2 regions of the Paenibacillus humicola genome follow, and region 2 is predicted to be linked to the other one. Evidence: predicted binding sites of a transcription regulator. Region 2 holds the regulator's gene; the other holds the start of a gene.
The links. Region 2 encodes NrdR, which represses ribonucleotide reductase genes. Its sites were predicted from a motif close to AACACNATATATNGTGTT; they were not measured.

Region 1: the regulator NrdR is predicted to act here: its motif matches at 2,171-2,188, upstream of PD282_RS23530 (adenosylcobalamin-dependent ribonucleoside-diphosphate reductase).

What each region holds. Positions count from the first base shown of each region.
Region 1 is NZ_JAQGPL010000001.1:5,127,415-5,131,837, reverse strand. Features, by position in the region: gene PD282_RS23540 (MFS transporter) at 1-736, shown strand, start outside; gene PD282_RS23535 (MsnO8 family LLM class oxidoreductase) at 783-1,793, shown strand; gene PD282_RS23530 (adenosylcobalamin-dependent ribonucleoside-diphosphate reductase) at 2,217-4,423, shown strand, end outside.
Region 2 is NZ_JAQGPL010000001.1:1,607,530-1,611,952, forward strand. Features, by position in the region: gene ytaF (sporulation membrane protein YtaF) at 1-273, shown strand, start outside; gene coaE (dephospho-CoA kinase) at 306-902, shown strand; gene PD282_RS07515 (lytic transglycosylase domain-containing protein) at 899-1,471, shown strand; gene PD282_RS07520 (alpha/beta-type small acid-soluble spore protein) at 1,544-1,762, opposite strand; gene nrdR (transcriptional regulator NrdR) at 1,871-2,350, shown strand; tRNA gene PD282_RS07530 (tRNA-Ala) at 2,400-2,475, shown strand; gene PD282_RS07535 (pectinesterase family protein) at 3,280-4,423, shown strand, end outside.

The sequences.
Region 1 (4,423 bases), 3.5 Mb from region 2:
GATGCTCCTGTGCGTTCGGCTGGTCGAGGAAGACAAAGAGTCGCGGCGGGAGCAGCCGCTTCCGCTGCTTGAGGCGTTTCGCGCCACGCTGACGAACAAGCCGTTCTGGCTGTTCAACATCGCCAATTCGTTCGCGCAGACGGTCAACGGTCTGCTTGCTTCGATCATCCCGTTCTACGCCAAATATGCGCTGCACATTCCCGAATCCCAGGTCTCGCTGCTGATGGCGTCCATTTTCGTTTCCGTCATTCCGCTCGTGTCCGTCTGGTATATCATCGTGCGCAGGCTCGGCGGATTCCGCAGCTGGCGCCTGTCGCTTATCCTTTACGGCTTGTCCGCCGTTCCGCTTTGGTTCGCGGGTAACCTGGCTGAGGGAATTGCGGCGGGCATCGCCATCGGCTTCGGCCTTACCGGATTTCTCGTCACTCCGAACGTGCTGAGCAGCCGGATCATCGATCTCGACGCGGAGAAGACCGGCCGGCGGCGCGAAGGCATCTATACGGCGGTGAGCGGTTTTATCACCCGCTCGAGCGGGCTGATCTCCGCGCTGGCCTTCTGGATTGTCGGCATCCTATTCGGCTATGTCAGCGGCGAAAATCCGGGCCCTCATGCGGAGACGGCGTTCCGCGTGCTGATCAGCGCCGTGCCCGTGCTGCTGCTCGCCGTATCGGTGGCGATTTCGCTGTTTATGCGCGACTTTTCCGAAGAGCCGGTGCGGACGGAGGCGGAAAGCTGAACGCCTTATTCAATAAGTCCGGTGCCGGGCACTGCCGTTTAACTATGTGACGCAAAGGAAGGGATTCGCCATCGCAAACGGACAACCATTGAAGCTCGGCGTGCTGGACCTCGTTCCCGTCTTGAACGGGGCGGACACTTCCGCGGCACTGGAGCAGGCCGCGCGGCTCGCCCAGGCAGCCGAAGCACTCGGCTACGGCCGCTATTGGGCGGCCGAGCATCACGATATGCCGGGATTGGCCTGCACGGCGCCGGAGGTGCTGCTCGCGCATGTCGGAGCGAGGACGCGGCGGATCCGGCTCGGGTCCGGAGCGCTGCTGCTGCCGCACTACAGGCCGCTGAAGGTGGCGGAATCGTTTCATATGCTCGCGAGCCTGTATCCGGGCCGGATCGACCTTGGCATCGGCCGCGCGCCCGGCGGCACGGCGCACGTCAGCATGGCGATGAGCGGCAACTTTCTGGAGCATGTCCGGGAGATGCCGGAGCTGCTGCGCAGCTTGACCGAGCTCGTCGGCGGACGCTACGAATACGAGGGCGTGCCCGTCACGGCCAGGCCGGTTCCCGCCGAGCCGCCCGAGCTGTGGCTGCTCGGCACGAATGCGCGCAGCGCCGGCTACGCCGCGCAGTTCGGAACCGGCTACGTGTTCGGCCAGTTCATGAGCGACGCGGGAGCGGAGGAAGCGCTGGCCGCCTACCGCGGCGGGTTTGTCCCGTCGCGGCTGTGCCCGTCGCCCCGCGTCATGATCGCGGTCGGCGCGGTATGCGCCGAGACGGAAGCGGAGGCGCGGCAGCTGGCCGCGTCCGCCGGCGCCCTGTTCCGCCCGGAGGGAGCCGGAGACTCGGCGGCGGACTCCACGCCGCTTCCGGGCGACTCGCCCGCCGGGGGGCCTGCCGAGGGCCGGAGGCTGCTTGCCGGCAGGCCGGAGGACGTGGCGGCGCAGCTAAGGGAGCTGTCGCGGCGGTACGGCACGGACGAATTCATCGTCGTGACGATGACCGGCGATTACCGCAAACGGCTCCGGTCGTACAAGCTGCTGGCCGAAGCGTTATGGGGCTGACGCGGCCGAAGCGGCTTGGCATCCGCGGACCGAAAAGCACGCCGGCGAATTTCTCGATTTCCATAAGGTCAGGCTGTCCAAACGGCAGTCCGGAATGCGTCTCTTCGCATCTCGGACTGCCGTTTTATGCTTGTGCGCCGGTTTTGGGAAGCTTTGCATATTCAGCGGTTACTTTTCCAAAATGATGCAACACTAATAACGCATGAATGTCCGCGGCATCGTTCACAGGCTTCCGTAAAGGAAAACCGGCCGTCCGAGGCCGATAAACCGCGTGCGCGGGAGCAAGAGGAAGCTTGCTCCGCAGCAGCCGGCGTAAACCGCCGTTAACGGCAGGCGGTTCGTTTCAAATCAATATATTGTGTGTTATAATAATTTTTATAACTATATATTGTGTTAATTGAGGGGAACGGAGGTTGTGACGGGATGGCATCCGGCAATGGAACGAAGCGTCTTGAAGGGCTGAGCGAGAAAATCTTTTTGGACCGTTACGCGTGGAAAAACCCGGATCCGAAGCAGGCGAAGCCGGGTGATATCGTGCTGGTCATGACGAAGGACGACCCGAAGTTTCCGGTGAAGGAGGTCGGGGAGGTCGCGGCGGTCGACGGCGGAGAAGCGACGATCCGGCTGCGGAATGGCCAAACGGTGCAATCTCCGGTGGAAAAGCTGACGCTGACGATCGAAGGAACGCCGGAGGAAATGTGGGACCGGCTGGCGGACTCGATCGCTTCCGTCGAGCGGACGGAAGAAGCGCGCCGGCTGTGGCGGGAGCGGTTCCGCTTCGCGCTGGACGACTGGAAGCTCGTCCCGGGCGGGCGGATTGCCGCCGGAGCGGGCGCGAGCGACGAGCTGACGCTGTTTAACTGCTACGTCATTCCGTCGCCGCACGACAGCCGGGGCGGTATTATGCGCACGCTGACGGAAATGACGGAAATCATGGCGCGCGGAGGAGGCGTCGGCATCAACCTCTCCTCGCTGCGGCCCCGCCGGGCGGTCGTCGCCGGGGTGAACGGCTCTTCGAGCGGCGCGGTGTCGTGGGGCGGGCTGTTCAGCTACACGACGGGACTGATCGAGCAGGGAGGCAGCCGCCGGGGCGCGCTTATGCTCATGATGAACGACTGGCACCCCGACGTGCTCGACTTTATTACCGTCAAGCAGACGATGGGCCAGGTCACAAACGCCAACCTCTCCGTATGCGTCAGCAACGCGTTTATGAGGGCGGTGAAGGAAGACCTCGAGTGGGAGCTCGTGTTCCCCGATACGAAGGATAAGGCGTACGACGAACGGTGGGACGGCGATCTTGACAAATGGCGGCGAAGCGGCGGCAGAGTCGTTCCCTACAAAACCGTACGCGCCCGCGACGTCTGGCACACGATCATCGAATCGGCCTGGAAGTCGGCCGAGCCGGGCGTCGTTTTTATGGAATATTACAACGAGGTGTCGAACAGTTGGTACTTTAATCCTATAATAAGTACTAATCCATGCGGCGAACAAGGACTTCCGGCATGGGGTGTTTGTAACCTGTCGGCGATCAATCTGTCCAAGTTTTACGATGCCGCGCGGCACGACGTCGATTGGGAGGAGCTCGCCAAGGTGACGCGGTGGTCGGTACGCTTCCTCGACAACGTCATCGAGGCGACGCCGTATCATTTTGAGGAAAACGAGCGGAATCAGAAAAAGGAGCGGCGCATCGGCCTTGGTTCGATGGGATTGGCGGAGCTGATGATCCGGCTTGGCATCCGTTACGGAAGCCCGGAATCGCTGGCGTTTCTCGATAAGCTGTACGGCTTCGTCGCGCGCGAAGCGTATCTGGCTTCGGCCGAAATCGCCGCGGAGAAAGGCTCGTTCCCGGCGTTCGAGGCGGAGCCGTTCCTGCAGAGCGGCTTCATGCGGGCGATGACGGAGGCGTATCCGGAGGTCGCCGCGGCGGTGCGGGAGCGGGGGATGCGCAACGTCACGGTCATCACGCAGGCGCCGACGGGCAGCACCGGCACGATGGTCGGGACGTCGACCGGGATCGAGCCGTATTTCGCCTTTGAATATTTCCGCCAAAGCCGGCTCGGCTACGACAAGCAGTACGTGCAGGTTGCGCAGGACTGGAAAGAAGCGCATCCCGGCGAAGAGCTGCCGGACTATTTTGTGACGGCCATGGACTTGACGGCGGAGGAGCATATCCGCGTGCAGGCCGCGATCCAGCGCTGGGTCGACAGTTCGATTTCCAAAACGGCCAACTGCCCGAACGATTTTACGGTTGAGGAGACGAAGCGGCTGTACGAGCTGGCGTTCGAGCTCGGATGCAAGGGCGTCACCATTTACCGCGACGGCAGCCGCGACGTGCAGGTGCTGTCGACGGCGAAGGAGGAGAAAACCGGCGAATCCGGGCGGCCGGCCGGCTCCGAAGCCGGGGCGTCCGAAGCCGCACGAGCCGGCTCCGGTGCAAGCGAAGGCGAAGCCCGCACCAGTACCGAGACGCTTAGCGCCGGGCAGGCCGGCACCAATGCCGGGCCGGCGGGGAACGCAAGCGGCAGCTCCTCAGCCGCCGAATGGCCGGCAGTCGCTCCGGCCGGGGGCGAGTACGGCAGCTTCGCAGCCGCCGAATGGCCGGCAGCCGCTCCGGCTGCCGCAGTTCCTGC
Region 2 (4,423 bases):
GCCGACGTCGACAAGTCCGGCATTATTTCGGCATCGGAGGCGGTGCTGCTCGGCTTCGCGCTGTCGATCGACAGCTTCGGCGCCGGACTGGGCGCCGCGATGCTCGGCTTCTCTCCGCTGCTGACGGCTGTCGTGATTTCCACGGTCAGCGCGCTTTTCCTGCTTGCGGGCTTGCGGGTCGGGTTCCGCTTCGCTGCGCTGGAAATCATGAAGGCCCTGTCCGTTTTGCCGGGAATTTTGCTGATCGTAATGGGTATGATGAGATTATTGTGAATTTTTTTGACACGAATGGTTGAGGTGAGCGGATGAAACTCGGTTTAACGGGCGGCATCGCCTGCGGAAAAAGCACCGTTTCCGCCATGCTCGTCCAGCGCGGAGCGAAGCTCGTCGATGCCGATCAGGTGGCCCGGGAAGTCGCTCTTCCCGGCGAGCCTGCGCTGGCCGAAATCGCGTCCGAGTTCGGACAAGCCGTGCTGAACGAAGACGGCACGCTGAACCGCGGCGCGCTCGGATCGGTGGTATTCGGCGACAAGGAACGGCTCGGCAGGCTGGAATCGATCCTTCATCCTGCGATTCGCAGGCGAATGCGGGAGACGATCGAGCGATATGCGGAAGAGGATCCGAAAGGGCTGATCGTAGCGGATATCCCGCTTTTATACGAAACGGGACAAGCCTCCGTGTACGACGCCGTACTGGTGGTCTATATTAATCGAGAGCAGCAAATCGAGCGGCTGATGGCGCGCAGTGGAGTAACCCGAGAGCAGGCGGAACAACGGGTCGCGCTGCAGCTGGATATCGAGGAGAAAAAACGGCGGGCCGATTTTGTCATCGATAACAGCGGCAGCCTGGAAGATACGGAACGTCAGGTCGAGCGGTTTTGGCGGGAACAAAGGCTGCCATGAAACAAGGAAAGCCGGTGCGAAAGCGCGTGTTTCTGCTCCTCGTGCTTACGCTGCTGGCTCTGATGTTTTGGCGTTCGGATTGGCTCGGCAAATGGATGTATCCCATTCATTACCGCGACGATATTCGGATCAGCTCGGAAAATTACGGCCTCGAGCCGCACTTGGTCGCCGCGATTATCCGGGTCGAAACGAATTACAATACCGGTTTGCAGTCGAAAAAAGGGGCCCTCGGCATTATGCAGATGATGCCCGATACGGCGGAATGGATCGTGCAGCAGGGCAAATTTTCAAATATCACCCCTTCGATGCTGTCGGAGCGGGCGGATATCAGCATCGAGATCGGGGCATGGTATTTACATTCGCTTCATCAGCAGTTTGGCGGCAATATGATTGCGGCGATTGCCGCTTACAATGCCGGACCCGGGGCGGTGAACCGCTGGATTTCCGACGGCACGTGGGACGGGCGGATCGAAACCGTCGACCGGCTTCCGTACGGGGAGACGCGGCACTATATACAGCGTGTCGTTTATTATTATAATAAATATAAGAAGCTATACCCTGAATTTTAAACGGTAAACGGGAAGAAGCTCCGGTCAGTCATTCATGACTGAACCGAAGCTTCCGGTATTAAGCCTTGGGCATTATTTGAACTGGCCTGCAAGGGATTGCTCAGCGATTTGGACCAGCTTGCGAGTGATGTAACCCCCGAGGGAACCAGCATCACGCGTAGCCATGTTACCGTAGTAACCGTCCTGCGGGATAGCGATGCCAAGCTCTTGAGCGACCTCATATTTCATTTGATCCAGAGCTGCGTTGGCTTGCGGTACAACCAGTTGGTTGCTGCTGCGGTTTTGGCTCATTTTCTTTCACCTCCTTGCGGTTGGTAACTGTATTATGTGCGAATGTTTCCGTTTCATGAGAGGAATTCGCTGGAATTTTTCGAAGAGATGATGGAGGGCTGCAAAACGATGAAATGTCCGTACTGCGACTACGCGGGAACGAAAGTGCTCGACTCCAGACCCGCGAACGAAAATAAATCGATTCGCCGCCGCCGCGAGTGCGAGAAATGCACGCGGCGCTTCACCACCTTCGAAATGGTGGAAGAAACGCCGCTCATCGTCATTAAAAAGGACGGCAGCCGGGAGGAGTTCAGCCGCGAGAAGGTGCTGCGCGGCTTGATCCGAGCCTGCGAGAAACGCCCCGTACCGGTCGAGGTGCTGGAGGTCATCGTCTCCGAAGTCGAGAAAGAGCTGCGCACGACGGCCCAGGCCGAAATCGAAAGCCGCGAAATCGGCGAGCTCGTCATGGAGCAGCTGTATCCCGTAGACGAAGTGGCTTACGTCCGGTTCGCTTCCGTTTATCGGCAATTCAAGGACATCGATATGTTTATGAAGGAACTGAACCACCTGCTCACCAGACATCCGATCAGCGGCGGCAAAAAAGATTGACATGGCTGCCGCTGGCGTGGTATTATCTTTCATGTCGCCAACAAAACACGGGGATTTAGCTCAGCTGGGAGAGCGCATCGCTGGCAGCGATGAGGTCAGGGGTTCGATCCCCCTAATCTCCACCATTACCGAAATGACACCCTCTTCTGAGGGTTTTTATTTTGCCTTTTTATGATTAGACTATGTGCGAAAAAATGCAAACATGGGTTTTGAGTAACTGTAGTGCTAACATGGAACCTATAGGCGAATTATTCGTTTGTGTTAAAATGGATTCATAGCAAATAGGTGAATCTCATGACAACAGCCGAAATGAAAATAATATCGATGGTATGGATGAATATATTAAAAAAATTAGTGCGGAGCCGCGTGGAAAGTCCTTAGAGTTCTTATATAAGGCAGGCATCGTAGATAAGGACGGTAAGCTTACACCGCAATATCAAGAAAAATGATGGTTCCCAATTTGCCCAATTTTGTACTTGGCTTTCACGGCTGCGATAGAGCTGTTGCTAAAGGAATACTCCTGCATGAAAATAAAATACGTTCAAGCGACGATGATTACCATAGCAAATCCTTGCATCTTAGAGATGATGGTCCATACGGCATCATCTCTTTTTTTGTCTTTCATTTCAACGACTTCGAATAAGTAAGGCTTGATACTCATTTGCCAAGAAGATCATCATGTTGACGGACGATCTGGAATAAGCCTTATATGAGCTGAGCTAATCGTTGTCCCGATAGCGTTGGCGCTGTAAGTAATGTGCAATCATGAAAGCGCATTAAAATGTGAAGGGGGGTGTCCAATAAGGAAGATATAACGACCGATTTGCTGCGAGATCGTGAAGGTGAAAAAATCTCGATCGCACCGCAGCTGCAGCAAGCGGATCGTTCAGCAAACCAATCCAATTATGAAGTGAGGAGATTCAGCCGGAATGATAAAAAAACCCCATTTGCTGTGGCTGTCAATGGTTCTGGGAACGTTCGTATTGATTGGCTTCACGGCTTCGTTCGGATCGGACGGAGAAGCATCCGCTGCGGAGCCTTCGGCAGAAGAACCGGCCGGCTATACGTACGATTACCTCGTGGACGGCTCCCTGCCGGCGGATATACCCGCAGAGAAGAAATACAAAACGATCCAGGCGGCTTATGCAGCCGCTCCCGCAGGGACCGAGCAGCATCCGACCGTGATCGGCATTATGCCGAACGTGTATCATATTCAGGGGACGCCGACCGAGACCGGTTTGAACATCACCAAGAACTACATTACACTGCTCGGACTGACCGACGACCGCCGGAAAGTCGTCCTGGCCGATAATCGCGGCAACAAGCAAGGAGCCGGCACGGACACGGAAACGAACAACGGTTATGTCGTCATCGTCAAAGCGAACGGCTTTACGGCCAAGAATCTTACGTTTCTGAATTATACGAACATGGATTATGAGTATCCGGGCGACCCGAGTAAAAACTTGAAAAAGCGCTCGGATGTCGAGACGCAGGCGGTTGCGCTGCAAGCGTCCGGCGACAAGCATGTCTATGAAAACGTGGCTTTTCTAAGCCGGCTGGATACTCTTTTCCTGCAAACGACTCGCGCCTATTGCAAAAACTGCTACCTGGAAGGTACGGCCGACTTCCTCGGGGGCGGAACGATCAGTGTATGGGAGGACTCCGAGATCCACTTCGCACACGGCTACGGGCCGGTCATGGCTGCATCGGGCGTCGTATTCATCCATACAAAATTCACATCGGATCACGGTGTCGGCTTCTACAAAGGGTTTTCGAATCCGGTGGCGCTCATCGACTGCACCTTACCGGTGTTTACGCCGGCCACTCCGAACGTATGGGGCACGACAACTCCGATCATCCGAAATAATTTGTATTCGCTTACTTATCATACGAAGGACACCGCCGGCAACCCGGCGCAATTCGTAGACAGCCTTCAAGGCGAGCCGGCCAACAATACGTCCAGAGAGCTGTCGGACGAGGAAGCGCTGGCGTTTAATCCGTGGAACCTGCTCCGGGCAACGCCAACGGGCGCGGCGGACGACTGGGACCCGGCGGGCGTGAAGGAGAAATACG